Regions from separate parts of the Mesorhizobium bavaricum genome, predicted to be linked through region 2. Evidence: predicted binding sites of a transcription regulator. Region 2 holds the regulator's gene; each other region holds the start of a gene.
The links. The regulator HrcA, encoded in region 2, represses chaperone genes, less so after heat shock. The targets are predictions, from matches to a motif close to GTTAGCACTCNCNNNNNGNGAGTGCTAAC.

Region 1: groES (co-chaperone GroES) is a predicted target of HrcA. The motif match lies at 2,198-2,226, and genes of this name have one in related genera.
Region 3: AC1RZR_RS14595 (co-chaperone GroES) is a predicted target of HrcA. The motif match lies at 1,414-1,442, and genes of this name have one in related genera.
Region 4: groES (co-chaperone GroES) is a predicted target of HrcA. The motif match lies at 2,823-2,851, and genes of this name have one in related genera.

The regions. Positions count from the first base shown of each region.
Region 1 is NZ_JBXAYV010000001.1:486,319-491,008, forward strand. It holds gene AC1RZR_RS35075 (3-oxopimeloyl-[acyl-carrier-protein] synthase BioZ) at 1-345, shown strand, start outside; gene panD (aspartate 1-decarboxylase) at 404-856, shown strand; gene AC1RZR_RS35085 (hypothetical protein) at 1,040-1,219, opposite strand; gene groES (co-chaperone GroES) at 2,307-2,603, shown strand; gene groL (chaperonin GroEL) at 2,669-4,327, shown strand.
Region 2 is NZ_CM165566.1:1,066,478-1,071,167, reverse strand. It holds gene AC1RZR_RS05090 (LysE family translocator) at 138-755, opposite strand; gene AC1RZR_RS05085 (PQQ-dependent sugar dehydrogenase) at 930-2,297, opposite strand; gene AC1RZR_RS05080 (hypothetical protein) at 2,409-2,606, opposite strand; gene hrcA (heat-inducible transcriptional repressor HrcA) at 2,630-3,715, opposite strand; gene rph (ribonuclease PH) at 3,891-4,607, shown strand.
Region 3 is NZ_CM165566.1:2,996,851-3,001,540, forward strand. It holds gene AC1RZR_RS14570 (hypothetical protein) at 1-175, shown strand, start outside; gene AC1RZR_RS14575 (hypothetical protein) at 181-372, shown strand; gene AC1RZR_RS14580 (DUF6500 family protein) at 442-663, shown strand; gene AC1RZR_RS14585 (DUF1488 family protein) at 730-996, opposite strand; gene AC1RZR_RS14590 (hypothetical protein) at 993-1,247, opposite strand; gene AC1RZR_RS14595 (co-chaperone GroES) at 1,497-1,811, shown strand; partial or broken gene groL (chaperonin GroEL) at 1,883-3,521, shown strand; gene AC1RZR_RS14605 (hypothetical protein) at 3,752-3,910, shown strand; gene AC1RZR_RS14610 (GYD domain-containing protein) at 4,196-4,510, shown strand.
Region 4 is NZ_CM165566.1:4,524,529-4,529,218, reverse strand. It holds gene AC1RZR_RS22190 (sensor domain-containing phosphodiesterase) at 1-1,406, shown strand, start outside; gene AC1RZR_RS22185 (sensor domain-containing diguanylate cyclase) at 1,493-2,527, shown strand; gene groES (co-chaperone GroES) at 2,905-3,201, shown strand; gene groL (chaperonin GroEL) at 3,261-4,690, shown strand, end outside.

The DNA.
Region 1 (4,690 bases), on a different replicon from region 2:
ATGACGATGACCGACGGACGCGAAGTGTTCGCCAAAGCTGTTGAGATGATGACCGATTGCTCTACAAGCGCGCTTGCCGTTGCCGGAGTGCGACCACAGGACATCGATCGGTTTGTGCCGCACCAGGCCAATGCCCGCATTTTCGATGCGGTCGGGCGAAACCTCGGCATCGCCGATGAAGCGATCGTCAAGACGATCGCCGAGTATGGCAACTCTTCCGCCGCGACGATCCCGCTCTCGCTGTCGCTCGCCCATCGGGCGGCGCCGTTCCGGCCGGGGGAGAAGGTTCTTCTGGCGGCCGCGGGTGCGGGTCTTAGCGGCGGTGCGATCGTCGTTGGAATTTAGCCGCGCGAACCGAACTGCCAAGACTGACCTTGAACGATGAATACAGGGACAACGACCAATGCGAAAACTAGTCGCCGGCAAGCTGCACGGCATCCACGTCACCGAAGCGAACCTCAACTACCATGGTTCGATAACGCTCGACCCCGACCACTGCGAGGCGGCCGGGATCCTGCCGATGGAATTCGTGGAGATATGGAACAAGAATTCCGGTGCGCGGATTTCGACCTATGTCATCCTCGGCGAGCGCGGTTCACGGTGCTGCATCCTCAACGGAGCGGCGGCTCGCACCTGTCAGCCCGACGACCCAATTATCGTCTGCAACTCCATCTACCTGGACGAAGCGCATATCACCTCGCTGAAGCCGCGCATCGTCACGTTCGACCAGGATAACTACATACTCGACCGCCTGAGCTACTCCGTCGATCTTGACACAGACGGCCGTTACAGTTTCTCGATCCTTGATGAGGCGAATGAAGCTTTGGCAATTCCAGCCTTGGTCTCCGGGGCGTGAGCCGCGCTCCGCAGATGTGCGAGCCTGGGCACTGAAGAGCGTCTGGTCTAAGACTCGACGAAGTTGCTGAAAAAGGCCGATGCCCACTGCGCCTTGGGCACCGTGGGCCTTCGTGGGATGGCGCAATGTCTCGCAGCTGCTGATCCGCGAACAGCGGTTTGCATGTCTGACCCTTGTCTCAGGTTACTTGCGGTGGCGGCTTGCAAATTCTTTCTGCTTTCTCAAGCGCCCCGGCTGGGTCCTTGACACCTGGCTTTCATGATCTTTGCCGCCGTGTCGATCAAGCAGGCCACCGTCTTCCGCATCGGCAGCGGTGCCAACCATCATCGCGAATATGGCTAGCCGAACGGCCGCAAGCAGCATTGAGGTGGGCCTTCGGCAAAGTGTTTCCCGTCGGCGCCAAGGCTCGCCAGCCATCCGACGCCTGATCGCGTTACATATCAGGTTCGTCGATCGGTGGCTTGGCAGCAAGACCGAGCCTGGCTCGTTGGCCATCGGCGTAATTTTCGGCGGGAAACTGTGTCTTGAACCGAAGAACTGTCAGTTTGCCGTCCTCGACAATATGAACAACCCATCCCCCACTACAACGCTTGACCCGCACGTCATTAGGTTCGCCAGCCACCATTGCTGCCCCTCATTTTCGTTGCCCTTGGGCTGAGACTGGAAGTCGTTCCCGCACATCGGAAAACATAGGACCTTACGTAACGTCAAGCCCCGATTTTGGGATAGCCGATGCCTTGTCGATTTCAGGGTGACGGCGATTCTGGTCCGCAACGTCCGTGAGTGCTCAAATCGATTTAGATGCGCAGATTTTGCATGTTAATTCAGCCTTGTTATCCACAACTAACGTGAATGGGAACGCGTATTCAGTCCGAGTACCTCTGCAAAAAATCTGCCGCTCTGGTGAGGGGAGCGGGCGATCAGGGCGTGTGAGGTGCTGACGTCAAACGCGAGATTCCGGAAGATTGATAAAATCGTTTGTTTCGATGAGATAATCCACCCTGTGGATAGAAATACAGTCCGATGAACGGGCAAGCCTCTGGTGCGGGAGATGATGCTAAAGGAGACATCCCGCATGGCCACTCTACGCAAAAGCTCGGCACGTCTCGGCGCTACCAAATGCTCAGCCCCTCACCTCGCTCTCTACGGTGCGACGAAGCGCGCTGGCAGTTCGCGGAAGGCACAATGGTTACCGATCCGCAGGGTGGATTCATCCTGTGGGTCGAGCCTCCGAACACCATCGATTGGCTCGACTCTTTCAGGGCTGCATCGTCCGGAAAATCGTGATCGCCCACCCTCTTGTCTTGACTAGCCCCAGCCTAGGGCTTATCTCGTCGCATTGTTAGCGCTCGCCCTTGGTGAGTGCTAACCGCAGGCCGGCATAGCCGAGCTTTGTAAGTTATCCGGCGTCGCCGGACGCTTTTCTCACGTTCTCATCGAGGAAGAAAAAATGGCAAAGTCGAAGTTCCGGCCGCTTCATGACCGCGTGGTCGTTCGTCGGGTCGAATCCGAATCCAAGACCGCGGGCGGGATCATCATCCCCGATACGGCTAAGGAAAAGCCGCAGGAAGGCGAGATCATCGCTGTCGGCTCGGGCGCCCGCGACGAAGCTGGCAAGCTCGTCCCGCTGGACGTCAAGGCCGGCGACCGCGTCCTGTTCGGCAAGTGGTCGGGCACCGAAGTCAAGCTCAATGGCGAAGACCTTCTGATCATGAAGGAAGCCGACATCATGGGCATCATCGGCTGACACGCCGCCGCCCTTCATCCACACCATCCAATCTGAATTTCGGGCGAAATGCCCAGGAGTTAAACATGGTTGCCAAAGACGTAAAATTCTCCCGTGATGCCCGCGAACGCATGCTTCACGGCATCAACATCCTCGCCGACGCGGTGAAGGTCACGCTCGGCCCCAAGGGCCGCAACGTCGTCATCGACAAGTCGTTCGGCGCCCCGCGCATCACCAAGGACGGCGTCACCGTCGCCAAGGAAATCGAACTTTCCGACAAGTTCGAGAACATGGGCGCGCAAATGATCCGCGAAGTCGCGTCGAAGACCAACGACATCGCCGGCGACGGCACCACGACCGCGACCGTTCTGGCACAGTCGATCGTCCAGGAAGGCCACAAGGCGGTTGCCGCTGGCATGAACCCGATGGACCTGAAGCGCGGCATCGATCTGGCCGTGACCGACGTCGTCGCGACGCTGATCAAGAACGCCAAGAAGATCAAGACCTCGGAAGAGGTTGCCCAGGTCGGCACGATCGCCGGCAATGGCGACGAGTCGGTCGGCAAGATGATCGCGGAAGCGATGCAGAAGGTCGGCAATGAAGGCGTCATCACGGTCGAGGAAGCCAAGACCGCCGAGACGGAACTGGAAGTCGTCGAAGGCATGCAGTTCGACCGCGGCTATCTCTCGCCCTACTTCGTCACCAACGCCGACAAGATGGTTGCCGATCTCGAGGACGTCTACATCCTCCTGCACGAGAAGAAGCTCTCCAACCTCCAGGCCATGCTGCCGGTTCTCGAAGCCGTCGTGCAGACCTCCAAGCCGCTGCTCATCATCTCGGAAGACGTCGAAGGCGAGGCTCTGGCCACGCTGGTCGTCAACAAGCTGCGTGGCGGCCTGAAGATCGCCGCCGTCAAGGCTCCGGGCTTCGGTGATCGCCGCAAGGCCATGCTGGAAGACATCGCCATCCTGACCGGTGGCCAGGTCATCTCCGAAGACCTCGGCATCAAGCTCGAGAACGTCGGCCTCAACATGCTCGGCCGCGCCAAGAAGGTGTCGATCTCCAAGGAGAACACCACCATCGTCGACGGCGCCGGCAAGAAGGAAGAGATCCAGGGCCGCGTTGCCCAGATCAAGCAGCAGATCGAAGAGACCACGTCGGACTACGACAAGGAGAAGCTGCAGGAACGTCTCGCGAAGCTCGCGGGCGGCGTTGCGGTGATCCGCGTCGGCGGTGCGACGGAAGTCGAAGTCAAGGAAAAGAAGGACCGCGTCGATGACGCCCTCAACGCGACCCGTGCGGCCGTCGAAGAAGGCATCGTTCCCGGCGGCGGCGTTGCCCTGCTGCGCGCTTCGCTTAGCATCAACGCTGTCGGCGCCAACTCCGACCAGACCGCCGGCATCAACATCGTGCGTCGCGCTCTGCAGGCTCCGGCCCGCCAGATCGCCTCGAACGCCGGTGCGGAAGCCTCGATCGTTGCCGGCAAGATCCTTGAGAACAAGGGCGCGACCTTCGGTTTCAACGCCCAGACCGGCGAATATGGCGACATGATCGCCATGGGCATCGTCGATCCGGTCAAGGTCGTGCGCACGGCTCTCCAGGACGCGGCCTCGGTCGCCGGCCTGCTCGTCACCACCGAAGCCATGATCGCGGAGGCTCCGAAGAAGGAGTCGGCTGGCGGCGGCGGCATGCCTGGCGGCATGGGCGGCGGCGGCATGGGCGGCATGGGCGGCATGGACTTCTAATCTAGCCTCTATCAGCTTTCGGATACCGAGAGGGCGGCAGCGACGCCGCCCCCTTTTTTTGGGACGGAGCCGGTCGGAAAAGGTTGGGCTCGCGTGATATTGTAGTGCGCGCGCCTACACGGCCACACTGCATCGTCGCAGTGGAGCTTTCGGGTGGCGAACTGAACAAACATGGCTTTGTGCGCGACTATCAAGACTTAGCAGCGCTCAAGCCACTACATCGATGGCACGTTCGACCATGGCGGTCGGTTTTCGATATGCCTGATACGAGCGGCCGTGGAAGCCGCTCAAAGAATGATACCACAGTGCTGTTGCCAACGTCGGCGATTTCGATGATCGACTCCGCCTATGCCAGCTCTTCAC
Region 2 (4,690 bases):
GCAAGATAGGGCCTTCGGTCGCGCAAGATAGCCTGTCGGTCGAAAATATCGAGTGGGGCCCGTGTCTAAAACATCAGGCTCCCGGAAAAGCATTTCCCGGAAAAGCCTGCCCCTGGAATGTTTTGGCCGAAAGCGGCCTACTGGCGGGCGGCAATCGCCGCCGCGGCGCCGACCATGAAGCCGGCGGCGGTACGGTTCAACGCCTTGAGCGCGCGCGGCGACTTCAGGAACCAGCGCGCCTTGGCCGCCAGCGCCAGATAGGGCACCAGAACCACGAGGAGCACGACAACCGTCAGTGCGACGAGAATGCCGTAATCGGCCAGCGTGATCGTCTTCAGGTCGACGATGGTCGGTGTGATCGCCAGGTAGAAGATCATCGTCTTCGGATTGCCGAGCGTGACGGCGAGGCCGGCGATGAAGCTTGAAACCAGCCCGCCCTTGCCCTTCTTCGCCTCGACCGTCTCGGGCGTGATGCCGCTGGTCCAGAAGCGCCAGCCAAGGAAGGCGAGGTAGGCGACACCGAGCCATTTGATGGCCAGGAAAACCATGCCGAAGGTCTGCGCGACGAAGGCAAGGCCAAGCACCACGGCGGTCAGATAGGTGAGATCGCCAAGCATCAGGCCAAAGGACATCGCCAGCGACGAGCGGAATCCGGAGCCGAGCGCCCGCGCGACGAGCGCGGTGACGCCGGGGCCGGGAATGGCGGCGGCGATGCCGAGAGCGGCACTGTAGGCGAGGAAGCCGGTAAGGGTCATGGTTGCGGCCTTGCGCGTCAAAAGTCTTGGTCTTTATGCATCTCGTTGTCCCAAAACCGCTGCGTACTTTTGCGCGACATGCATTATGACGGCGCCTTATGACACAAGGTCAACCAGGCGTGAATTCCCTGGAGCCGGATTCGATTGCACCAAGCCGACATGCGCCCAGGCGCATCAGGAGCGGCCGCCATAGGTGACGCGCCAGATTGTGCCGTTGCCATCTTCGGTCACGATCAGCGCGCCATCCCCGGCCACCGCCACGCCGACAGGCCGTCCCCACACCTCGCCGTTGGAGACGACGAAACCGGTGATGAAATCCTCATACTCGCCGGTCGGCTTGCCGTCCTTGAACAGCAACCTCACCACCTTGTAGCCGGTCCTGTTGCCGCGGTTCCATGAACCGTGCAAGGCGACGAAGGCGTCGCCTTTGTATTCGGCCGGAAAGCCGGAACCGGCGGGCAAGTTTTTTCCGTCGTAGAAGGCGATGTTGAGCGGCGCCGAATGCGCCTGCATCAGCACATCGGGAATGGTCGCCTTGCCGGCAAGGTCGGGGCGTTCGCCCTTGTGGCGCGGATCCTCGTTGTTGCCGATATAATACCAGGGCCAGCCATAGAAGGCGCCGTCCTTGACCGCGGTCGCATATTCGGTCGGCACATTGTCGCCGAGCGCATCGCGCTCGTTGACGACGCACCACAGCGCGCCGGTCGCCGGCTGAACGGTCATGCCCGAACAGTTGCGCAGGCCGGTGGCGACGATGCGGCCATTCTTGCCGTCGGGGTCGAAGGCCAGCACATCGGCGCGGCCGTCTTCAGACCCCCAGGCGGCACCCAGCGGCTTCGACTTCGCCCAGGCGTCGAGGCCGCCATCCGGCTCCCTTGTCATGTCCTGCGCGACATTCGAACCCGAGCCGACCGACAGGTAAAGCGTCTTGCCGTCCGGCGAGAAAACGATGTCGCGGGTCCAATGATGACTGGCAGGGATGCTATCGACGATGGTTTCCGGATCACCGGCGGCCTTCAGGTCGCCATCGCGGTAGGCAAAGCGCACGATGCCGTCGCTGTTGGCGACGTAGACCCATTGCGGATCATTGCCCGGCGGATAGAAGGCGATGCCGTAGGGCTGGTTGAGATCGCCAGCAAAGATGCCGTCCTTCGCCAGCTTCGCGCTGCCCTCGGCGAGACGATAGACGCGGATCTGGTTGGCTTGGCTGTCGGCGACGAAGAGATCGCCGTTCGGCGCGATGCGCACGACGCGCGGATTGTTGATACCCGACGCGATCAGCTCGGCCGAAAAGCCCGGCGGCAGCTTCGGCTTCGCGTCAGCTGGCCTTTCGACCAGGCCGGCGCTGTTCGAGGTGGATTTGCTGACGTAAGGCCTTGGCAGGTCCTCCGGCCTGATCAGGCGGCGCACCCCCGGCCTGTCGGCGCGCCAGTCGCCGAAGGCGGCCGCGCCTCTCAGCACCGGCTGCTCCGCCTGCTGGGCGAATGTTATGGCGGTGAGAAACAGTGCCGCGGGAATAGCCAGCCCGGCCGATCGGATCATTCTGTTCTCCAATTCCGGCCACAGAGACCGGTTGCGAAGAGAACAAACGGGCAGTTTCGTCGATCGTTCCGTGGCACACGATGAGTTCAAGTGAAACGGAGGTTGCCAGCCTCAGTTGCCGGCGGCGTAAAAATCGTCGTCGAGGCGTTTTTCCAGTTCGACGAGATCGGCCGGCAGCGGCAGGCCCATGGCGCGCATTTCCCGCAGTTTTTCGCGCAACTGCTCGTGGATTTCGTGCTGGTCTTCCGGCTGGTTGATCATCTCTTCCAGCAACAGGCTGATCCGGGCCTTGAATTCTTCGAGCGCCATCGTCGTCTCCTCGGTTACCCAGCTCAACGCAGCATGCGGGAAATCAGCTGCGCCGTATAGTCGACCATCGGCACGATACGGGCATAGTTGAGCCGGGTCGGGCCGATGACGCCGAGCGCACCGACGACGCGGGCATCCTTGTCGCGATAGGGCGCGACCACCAGCGACGAGCCCGACAGCGAAAACAGCTTGTTTTCCGAACCGATGAAGATGCGCACGCCCGATCCCTGTTCGGCCAGGTCGAGCAGCTGGATCAACCCGTCCTGCGTCTCCATGTCCTCGAACAGGTGGCGCAACAATTCGATGTCGGCCTGGGCGGTAACGTTTTCGAGCAGATTGGCGCGGCCGCGCACGATGAGCCGCGCCGGCAGGCCGCTGTCGGCGCCCGCCCACACCGCCAGCCCTTTTTCGACCAGGTCCTGCGACAGCGTGTCGAGCGCGGCCCTGGTCTCTTCCTTGATGCGGGCAATCTCGATCCGCGCCTCGGCCAGCGTGCGGCCGCGAATATGGGCGTTGAGGAAGTTCGAGGCTTCGTGCAATTGCGAAACGGTGATGCCGGCCGGCAACTCGACGACGCGGTTTTCGACGTCGCCATTCTGCGACACCAGCACCGCCAGCGCCTTGGTCGGCTCGAGCTGGATGAATTCGATATGCTTCAGCGCCACCTCGTTCTTGGCGGCCAGCACCAGGCCGGCGCCGCGCGACATGCCCGACAGCATCTGGCTGGCCTCGGTCAGCATATGCTCCAGTGTCGCGCCTGAGCCGGACGCCCGGACCTGCGCCTCGATGGTGCGCCGCTCCTCGTCGGAAAGGTCGCCGAGTTCCATGAAGGCATCGACGAAGAAGCGCAGGCCGGCCTGCGTCGGCAACCGGCCGGCCGAGATGTGCGGCGCATAGATCAGGCCGAGATGCTCGAGGTCGCTCATCACATTGCGGATGGTGGCGGGCGATAGTGAGGACGGCAGGATGCGCGACAGGCTGCGCGAGCCGACCGGTTCGCCGTCCTTCAGGTAGGAATCGACGATGCGCCGGAAGATGTCGCGCGAACGCATGTCGAGCGACTGAAGCGCGGGCGACAGCAGACTGGGTTCGGCGACTGCCTTGGTCATTCGGCCAAAAACCTCCGGCCCAAGGATATAGACTTCACCACGGCCCGCGCAACCGGTGTCTGAGTCAGATCACCCGCTGTCTGAGTCAGATCATCCGGCCATTTTCCTTTGCGCCACGCGCCCCATGTGGTTACAAGCCGGCCAAGAATCCGAAAAATGACGGGAAAGAGCCTGAATGCGCCCCTCCAAACGCCAATTCGATGAAATGCGCGCCATCTCCTTCGAGCGCGGCGTCTCCAAGCACGCCGAAGGCTCATGCCTGGTGAAGTTCGGCGACACGCATGTCCTGTGCACGGCCAGCCTCGAGGAGAAGGTGCCGGGCTGGATGCGCAATTCCGGCAAAGGCTGGGTCACGGCGGAATACGGCATGCTGCCGCGCTCGACCGGCGAGCGCATGCGCCGCGAAGCCTCCGCCGGCAAGCAGGGTGGCCGCACGCTGGAAATCCAGCGGCTGATCGGCCGCTCCTTGCGCGCCGTAGTCGACCTGCAGGCGCTGGGCGAACAGCAGATCACCGTCGACTGTGACGTTATCCAGGCCGATGGCGGCACCCGCACCGCGTCGATCACCGGCGGCTGGGTGGCGCTGTATGATTGCCTGCGCTGGATGGAAGCCCGCCAGATGGCCAGCGTCGCCAAGGTGCTGAAGGATCATGTCGCGGCGATCTCCTGCGGCATCCATGACGGCCAGCCGGTTATCGACCTCGATTATCTCGAGGATTCCTCTGCCGGCACCGACGCCAATTTCGTCATGACCGGCAAGGGCGGCATCGTCGAGATCCAGGGCACCGCCGAGGGCGAGCCTTTCTCCGAAGAACAGTTCGCAGCCCTGATGGGTCTGGCCAAGAAGGGCATCCAGCGCCTGGTCAGCCTGCAGCAGATGGCGGTGGCTTAGTTTTTTATGCCGAGCTTGAGCGCCCCCCTTTGGCCTGCCGGCCATCTCCGCCTCCAGGGGGGAGATCGGCTTTCGCCAACTGT
Region 3 (4,690 bases), 1.9 Mb from region 2:
AAAACTTGGCGTCAAGGCGCCTGTCGCCACTGTCACGGCACCGGCCTCGTCGGCAGGCGTCGCGTCGCGGCTTCGGGAGCTTCTGGCCGAGCATGGCGGCATGGTGCTGAAGCTGTCGGTCATCGCCTGGACGGTGCTGATCCTGGCCGCGGTGTTTTTCATGATGCAGGGCTGACCGGCATGGCCAATCGCTACACGCTGCGCATGGAACTGCCCCAGAGCTGGACCATCGTCGACGTCTTCACCGGCCAGCCTGCTGTAATCCGGCAAAAGGTGATGGTCGGGATGGGCCCGCGCGAGGCCGAGGACATGGTCGTGCAGATGAATATCCGCGACGTCAAGCGCCGTGAAAGGGCGGAACGCAAGGCCTGAACTGCCGCAGGCACTGCCCGACGGCTGCCGCCGGCACGAGCCTGCCGCACCACAAACCAGAGGATTCCCGTGCGAGCCAGCCTGAAGCAGAAGATACTGGAGGTCTGCGACCGCAAGATTTCCGAAAAAGGGCCCGGCGTCGGCGTGTCGTTCTACGCGTTTTTCGCCAACAGGAACGACGACCCCGACCTGCTGATGGAAGCCGCCGAATGGTGGATCAGAACCCACCGCCTCGACCATTTTGAAAAGGCTGAAAAGATACGCACGATGGTCGAGAAGATGGACTCTTAATCGTCGTTTCCATGCATGTCGTCGTCTCGAAGACGGGACGCTTTTGAGCGACATGCATTGGGCTGATCAGCCGAAGTCGGCGGCCGTCAGCACATACATGCTCTTGCGGGTGCGGTCGTAGGCCCTCGACGCCACGTCGCGGATGGCACTGCTCTCGGTGTCGAATGTGGCGAGGTAGCCGGCCTCATTGGCCGCGGCGCCCGGCTGCATCTTGGCCATGGCATCGGCGGCGACGGAGAACGAAATCTGGAACATGCCGTCATGGCCGACGAAACGAATGCGCTTGCCGGCTTCGTCATAGCTTCGGCTGCGGTTGGGGAATGTCAGGCTCATGTCTTCACCTCCGTCGCGGCGGCCTTCTTGACCACGCGCTTCTTCTTGGGCGTCGGATTCAGGGCTTCGGCGACGCGGTCGGCCTCTTCCTTGGCCAGCCGCAGCTCCCGCAGCCTTGCCGTCTTGATCTCCCTGGCCCTTGCCTCGGACATGTACTCGGCGGTTGCCTTGTTGCGCTCCGCCGTTTTCTTCTGCTTGTCGACAAAGCGGGCTTCAGCTTTTTCCATGATCGTCTGATTGCCTTCGGCCATCGAAGAAATCTCCCTTGTGCCTGAAATCGTGAAAACGAACTTGTCCGATAAATAGGCACTCAATCGGCAAAATTCAATTTTTTGAATTATTTGACCAGTCCGCGATATCACGAAACTGGGTACCAAAATAATACTTTTGAATATTTAATTCCGGCGGCGAATAATTTTTGGCACTCCTATCTATCGAGTGCCAACGCGTCTATATAGGACGGGCGTGGCCGCCTGTGCCGGCCCCAGAAAGAAGTTCCCATGAAATTTCGGCCACTCCACGACCGCGTCGTCATTCGTCGCGCTGAAGGCGATACCAAATCCAAGGGCGGCATCATCATCCCCGACAATGCCAAGGAAAAGCCGCAGGAAGGCGAAGTCATCGCCGTCGGCCCGGGTGCACGCGACGAAAGCGGCGCGCTGATCGCACTCGACGTCAAGGCCGGCGACTTCATCCTGTTCGGCAAATGGTCGGGCACCGAGGTCAAGATCGACGGCGAGGACCTGCTGATCATGAAGGAAGCCGACATCATGGGCGTCATCGACAAGGCCGTCGAGGCCAAGAAGGCCGCCTGACCATATGAGGAGCCGGCCTTTGCCAGGCTCCGGCGAGCGGTTCACTCCACCACACGAACGGGATTAAAAAAATGTCTGCCAAGGAAATCAAATTCTCCACCGATGCTCGCGACCGCATGCTGCGCGGCGTCGAGATCCTCACCAATGCGGTGAAGGTCACGCTCGGCCCCAAGGGCCGCAACGTCATCATCGACAAGGCTTATGGCGCGCCGCGCATCACCAAGGACGGCGTCACCGTCGCCAAGGAAATCGAGCTTGCCGACAAGTTCGAGAACATGGGCGCGCAGATGGTGCGCGAAGTGGCCTCGAAGACCAATGACCTCGCCGGTGACGGCACCACCACCGCCACGGTGCTGGCCGCCTCGATCCTGCGCGAAGGCGCCAAGCTGGTCGCCGCCGGCATGAACCCGATGGACCTCAAGCGCGGCATCGACCAGGCGGTCACCGCCGTCGTTGGGGAAATCAAGGCGCGGGCCAAGAAGGTCAAGTCGTCGGCCGAGATCGCACAGGTCGGCACCATCGCCGCCAATGGCGATGCCAGCGTCGGCGAGATGATCGCCAAGGCGATGGACAAGGTCGGCAATGACGGCGTCATCACCGTCGAGGAAGCCAAGACCGCGGAGACCGAACTCGACGTCGTCGAGGGCATGCAGTTCGACCGCGGCTACCTCTCACCCTATTTCGTCACCAACGCTGACAAGATGCGCGTCGAGCTCGAAGAGCCCTACGTGCTCATCCACGAGAAGAAGCTCGGCAATCTGCAGGCGATGCTGCCGATCCTCGAAGCGGTGGTGCAGAGCGGCAGGCCGCTGCTGATCATCTCCGAGGACGTCGAAGGCGAGGCCTTGGCCACGCTGGTCGTCAACAAGCTGCGCGGCGGCCTCAAGGTCGCGGCCGTCAAGGCGCCGGGCTTCGGCGATCGCCGCAAGGCGATGCTGGAAGACATCGCCGTGCTCACCGCCGGCCAGATGATCTCCGAGGATCTCGGCATCAAGCTCGAGAACGTCACCATCGAGATGCTCGGCCGCGCCAAGCGCGTGCTGATCGAGAAGGACACCACCACGATCATCGACGGCGCCGGCACCAAGGCGACCATCCAGGCGCGTGTCGCCCAGATCAAGGGTCAGATCGAGGAGACGACGTCCGACTACGACAAGGAAAAGCTGCAGGAGCGGCTGGCCAAGCTCTCCGGCGGTGTTGCCGTCATCCGCGTCGGCGGCGTCACCGAGTTCGGAAGTCAAGGAAAAGAAGGACCGCATCGACGACGCGCTGAACGCGACGCGCGCGGCGGTTGAAGAAGGCATAGTGCCCGGCGGCGGCGTGGCTCTGCTGCGCGCAAGGTCGGCCCTTGCCGGCCTGACAGGCGCCAACGAGGATGTCACCGCGGGCATCTCGATCGTGCTGAGGGCACTCGAAGCGCCGATCCGCCAGATCGCCGAGAATTCCGGCATCGAAGGCTCGATCGTCGTCGGCAAGCTCACCGACAGCAAGGACCACAATCAGGGCTTTGACGCCCAGAACGAGGTCTATGTCGACATGATCAAGGCAGGCATCGTCGACCCGGCGAAAGTGGTGCGCACCGCCCTGCAGGATGCCGGCTCGATCGCAGCCCTTCTGATCACCGCAGAAGCGATGATCACCGACATCCCGGCCAAGGATGCCGCACCTGCGGGCGGTGGCGGTGGTGGCGGCGGCATGGGCGGCTACTAAAGAGTCAGGCGGCCGTCAAACGGCGGTTTCCTGCGCTTCCGGTGCTCACGTACGAAAAGTACGCTCCGCTCCGGTTCTCGGAAACCACCTTGTTTGGCCGCTTCGCGCCCGTCTTCGACTCCGACGCGGCCTGACCTGAATCGCCGGCTCTTGCCGGATTCGACATCGAGATAAATACCGCCGGGGGATTCTCTCCCGGCGCACAGGCCTCTAGCCCAGGAGACGGATCCATGATCACGTTCGTGCAGAAGCCAGAGACGGTCGTCACGACCGAAGCCACCGAAGAAAGCCGCTTCGACCGCATCCGCAGGATTGCCGCCGACAAGCACAAGAAATCCGACTCCGACACGGCAACGCCATCAAAGGGCGAACCCAAACGCCCGATGTGAGTCTGCGGCGCCGCCGCTGCTTCCACGCAACGTCGGTACCACATCGCACCAGTGGCGCGGGTCGATCGCGCTGGCCGAGGGTGGTCCAGCCAGACACCTTCCTGTCGGCGGTATCGGCGTGCCCGGTATTGTCATTATATTAGCTTCAGCGCATATTCATCCGGCAGTGGGCCCTTGGCCGCCAAGGCGTCCAAGGGCGCCTGCAATTGTTCCGAAAAATAAATCGCTCCGTGCCGCTCGAATTGTGGAGCAGCCACGAGACAATGACATTTGGAGGAAATACCCATGAAAGTGACTATTTTGGCAAACTATGCGCCTCATGCCGCCAAAGGATTGATGCAAGGCTCGGACAGGCAAGCTGCGGTCAAGGCGCTTTTTGAAAGCGTTGGCGGCAAGGTGACCAGCGTGATGTTCACGCGCGGCGTCTATGACGTCGTCGTCAATGGCGAGGTGCCGGACCAGTCCGCGGGGATTGGCATGTCCCTTGCGGTGCGAGCGAGCGGCTCGCTGACCGAGATGGTTGTCCTGGAAGAACTCGACATGAAGGCAGTGCTCGCGGCTGCCAACAAGGCTGCCGGCGCCTACAAACCCGCCGGCTGATCGACTTGCCTTCTTGATCAAGGCAGCACGGTTCGACGGACGTGCCGTGCTGCCGGAGTGTCGGACAGGGCATCTTCTCCCCGACTTTCGCGGCGACCGGAATTCACGCTAGTATCGCGCGGTCGTCGTTTGGTGCAGGAGCTTGCGGAAACGGAACCGCGATTCTCGATACGGAGACAA
Region 4 (4,690 bases), 3.3 Mb from region 2:
CGTCGTGTACCTCCCTGTGCGCCATCGCGCTTGAGCGTCACCGGCGGGTCGTCGAGCGAGAGCACGGCGCCTATGTCGATGCCCTCACCAACCTGCCGAACCGGGCGAGTTTGGACGTCGCCCTGGAGCGGCTGTCCTTTGGCCAACCGAGCGCCTGGGCGGTCCTGATCATCGACCTCGACAACCTGAAGACCATCAACGACACCTTCGGCCATGCCGCCGGCGACGCTTTGCTACAGGCGGTGGCGTCACGTCTCGCCGAAAGCCTAGCGCCTGACCGTGTGTTCCGCATGGGCGGCGACGAGTTTGTCGTAATCCTTCAGCGAGCCGGAGCGCCCGCTGGCATCGAGAGCACGGCGCGTCATATTCTCGACACTCTGGCTGTGCCCGCCGATTGCGACGGGCACATGATCCTGGCACAGGCTACCATCGGCGGCGCAGTGCTGTCGGCGGGGGACATCGATGCGAAAAGCGTGCGCCAAAACGCCGATTTCGCGCTCTACCACGCGAAGGAAACTTCCCGAGGCGGCTTCGTGCTGTACTCGCCGGGGATCGGCAGCGCAATCAAGACCCGGATTGAGGTGATCCGCGATGTTGACGTGGCTTTGCGCGAAGGGCGGATCGACGCTTTCTACCAGCCGATCCTGCGGCTCGACACCCGCGCGATCGTCGGCATGGAGGCCCTCTGCCGCCTTCGCAAGCCGGATGGCGAGGTCGTTTCCGCCGCTGCGTTTCACCAGGCAACCTCCGATGTCAGCGTCGCCTCGCATCTGACGGAACGCATGATGGCGATCGTCGCAGCGGACGTGCGCTCGTGGCTGGTTCAAGGTATTCCGTTGCAGCATGTCGGCATCAACATTACCTCAGCCGATTTTCATAGCGGCACTCTTTACGCGCGTCTCGAAGCCGCCTTCGGCCGCGAGAACGTTCCGTTGAAGCACATCATTTTGGAGGTGACGGAGTCGGTCTATCTCGGCCAGCGCGATCCGGTCGTCGCTCGGGAGATCAAGGCGTTGCGGGCCCATGGCCTGCGCGTCGCGCTCGATGATTTCGGAACCGGCTTCGCTTCGCTCACCCATCTACTGACGGTGCCGGTCGATATCGTCAAGATCGACAAATCCTTCATTGATCGCCTTGTTCAGGGAGATCCGAGCCTGGCGATCGTCGAGGGCTTGGTCGGCATCGCTCGCAAGCTCGACATCCAGGTCATCGCCGAAGGCATCGAGAACGAAGCCCAGGCCGTCTTACTTGCGGAGATCGGGTGCCAGTTGGGTCAGGGGTATCTGTTTTCGCAAGCGGTACCACGTCAAATAGCGAAAGGCCTTCTGAAGCGGTTCGGGCGACCACCTGCTGAGGAGACTAGGGTAGCGAGCGACATAGCGAACCCAATCGATCTGATCGCCTGACAGAAATCCCTCCCTGGGGGCGGCTTGAACAGGCGAATACAGAATGCTGCGGTGCCCGCAGAGAAGTGTCCGAAGAGGAGACAAATATGCGCCTGCCATCCGCGTCACAGTTTATTCGCAAGGCCTTTGGTCGCGTCGGGTCCGGGCAATCACCGGCAGGCTTGGCAATCCGTTCGGACATTCTTACGGAAGAAACGGATTTCCGGATGCTTGCCGAAAACAGCGGTGACGTCATCATGCAACTCGGGCCGGACACGAAGGCACGCTACGTTTCACCATCATGCACCCGACTTCTGGGATGGCTGCCGGAGGAAATGGTGGGGCATGGTCCGGAGGCGTTCGTCCCGCCGGAGCATCTTCAAAACATCGCTGCGGCCGCCGCGCTCTTGCTTGCCGGAGCAGATGAAGGCGAGCCGCTTGCGATCGAGATCCGGAGGAAGGATGGGGAAACTGTCTGGGTGGAGAGCAAGGCGCGCATCGTCCGTGATCCGGTAACTGGCGTTCCAGGCGACTTCGTCCTGATCATGAGAGATATAACAGAACGCAAACGGCTCGAAGAACAACTCCGCTCGCTTGCGATGACGGACGGGCTGACCGGTCTGGGCAACCGCCGAGCCTTCGACGAGACCTTGGACAGGGAATGGCGGCGCACCGTTGGCAGCGCTGGACAGATGTCCTTGCTGTTGCTCGATATCGATCGTTTCAAAGGCTTTAACGACAAATACGGTCATCAGGTTGGCGATGATTGTCTTCGTGCCGCCGCTGCCGCCATAAGAGACGTGCTTGATCGTCCTGGGGATCTGGCGTCGCGATACGGCGGGGAAGAACTCGCCGTCATCTTGCCTGATACCGATAGCGATGGAGCGCTTAAAATAGCGGAACAGCTAAGGCTGGCAATCGAAAACCTCGGCCTGCCACATGGCGACAATCCGGAAGGCGGCGGACGCGTCACCGTCAGCATTGGTTCAGCGACCGCACTGTCACGATCGGGCGGGACGATCAGGATGCCGGAAGGCCTGCTTCTTGCCGCTGACACCGCCCTTTACAAGGCCAAGCACAAAGGCCGAAACCGCGTCGAAGTCGCACTGCTGCTCGCATCGGAAGGTCCCGACGCGGCCTGATCAAAGACGCCACAGCCTCGCGTAACGACTCAGCCAGAAGGTCCCGATTTCGTTGACCTGGCCAAGCTGAAAATGCCGTTGGGCCCTTCCCCGCGGGCCACACCAGGCAGGCGCCGCTGGCGGAGATGTTTTGAGCCGGAGGGGACAAGCCACTGGCAGCAAAGATATAGAAAGAGCTTTCTCCTCACGTAAAGGGTCCCGGGTGCTTCCGCGCGCCGATTCCAAATCTTATGCGCTTGGCACGTCCCCTCTTCCGTCTTGACTAGCACCAGCCTGTGGCCTATCTCACCGCCACGTTAGCACTCGCCTCTGCCGAGTGCTAACCGCTCTCCGGCAACGGAGAACCGCTCAACCTCCGTACCAGGGATATCCAAAAAATGGCAAAGTCGAAGTTCCGGCCACTGCATGACCGCGTGGTCGTTCGCCGGGTCGAATCCGAATCCAAGACCGCCGGCGGGATCATCATCCCGGATACGGCGAAGGAAAAGCCGCAGGAAGGCGAGATCATCGCCGTCGGTTCCGGCGCTCGTGACGAAGCCGGCAAGCTGGTCCCGCTGGACGTCAAGAAAGGCGACCGCATCCTGTTCGGCAAGTGGTCCGGCACCGAAGTGAAGCTCAATGGCGAAGACCTTCTGATCATGAAGGAATCCGACATCATGGGCATCATCGGCTGATCGCCGCCAGAACCCGCCCCATCCAATTTTAATCAAGGGCCTAGGCCCAGGAGCTCAAAATGGCTGCTAAAGAAGTAAAATTTTCCCGTGACGCCCGCGAGCGCATGCTGCGCGGCGTCAACATTCTCGCCGACGCGGTGAAGGTCACGCTCGGCCCCAAGGGTCGCAACGTCGTCATCGACAAGTCGTTCGGCGCCCCGCGCATCACCAAGGACGGCGTCACCGTCGCCAAGGAAATCGAGCTTGAAGACAAGTTCGAAAACATGGGCGCGCAGATGGTCCGCGAAGTTGCTTCGAAGACCAACGACATCGCCGGCGACGGCACCACGACCGCGACCGTTCTGGCGCAGTCGATCGTCCAGGAAGGCCACAAGGCGGTTGCCGCCGGCATGAACCCGATGGACCTGAAGCGCGGCATCGACCTCGCCGTTGCCGACGTCGTCGCGACGCTGATCAAGAACGCCAAGAAGATCAAGACCTCGGAAGAAGTAGCCCAGGTCGGCACCATCGCCGGCAATGGCGACTCCTCGGTCGGCTCGATGATCGCGGAAGCGATGCAGAAGGTCGGCAATGAGGGCGTCATCACGGTCGAGGAAGCCAAGACCGCCGAGACCGAACTCGAAGTCGTCGAAGGCATGCAGTTCGACCGCGGCTACCTCTCCCCCTACTTCGTCACCAACGCCGACAAGATGGTTGCGGATCTGGAAGACGCTTACATTCTCCTCCACGAGAAGAAGCTCTCCAACCTGCAGGCCATGCTGCCGATCCTCGAGGCTGTCGTGCAGACCTCGAAGCCGCTGGTCATCATCTCGGAAGACGTCGAAGGCGAGGCTCTGGCCACGCTGGTCGTCAACAAGCTGCGTGGCGGCCTGAAGATCGCCGCCGTCAAGGCGCCGGGCTTCGGTGATCGCCGCAAGGCCATGCTGGAAGACATCGCCATCCTCACCGGTGGCCAGGTCATCTCGGAAGACCTCGGCATCAAGCTCGAGAATGTCGGCCTCAACATGCTCGGCCGCGCCAAGAAGGTGTCGATCTCCAAGGAGAACACCACCATCGTCGACGGCGCCGGCAAGAAGGCCGAGATCCAGGGCCGCGTTGCCCAGATCAAGCAGCAGATCGAAGAGACCACCTCGGACTACGACAAGGAGAAGCTGCAGGAACGTCTGGCCAAGCTGGCCGGCGGCGTTGCCGTGATCCGCGTCGGCGGTGCGACCGAGATCGAAGTCAAGGAAAAGAAGGACCGCGTCGATGACGCCCTCAACGCGACCCGTGCGGCCGTCGAAGAAGGCATCGTTCCCGGCGGCGGCGTCGCTCTGCTGCGCGCCTCGCTGGCCATCAAGGCAACCGGCGCCAACTCCGACCAGACCGCGGGCATCGCCATCGTGCGTCGCGCGCTGCAGGCTCCGGCCCGCCAGATCGCTGCCAACGCCGGTGCGGAAGCATCGATCGTTGCCGGCAAGATCCTTGACAACAAGGACGCGACCTTCGG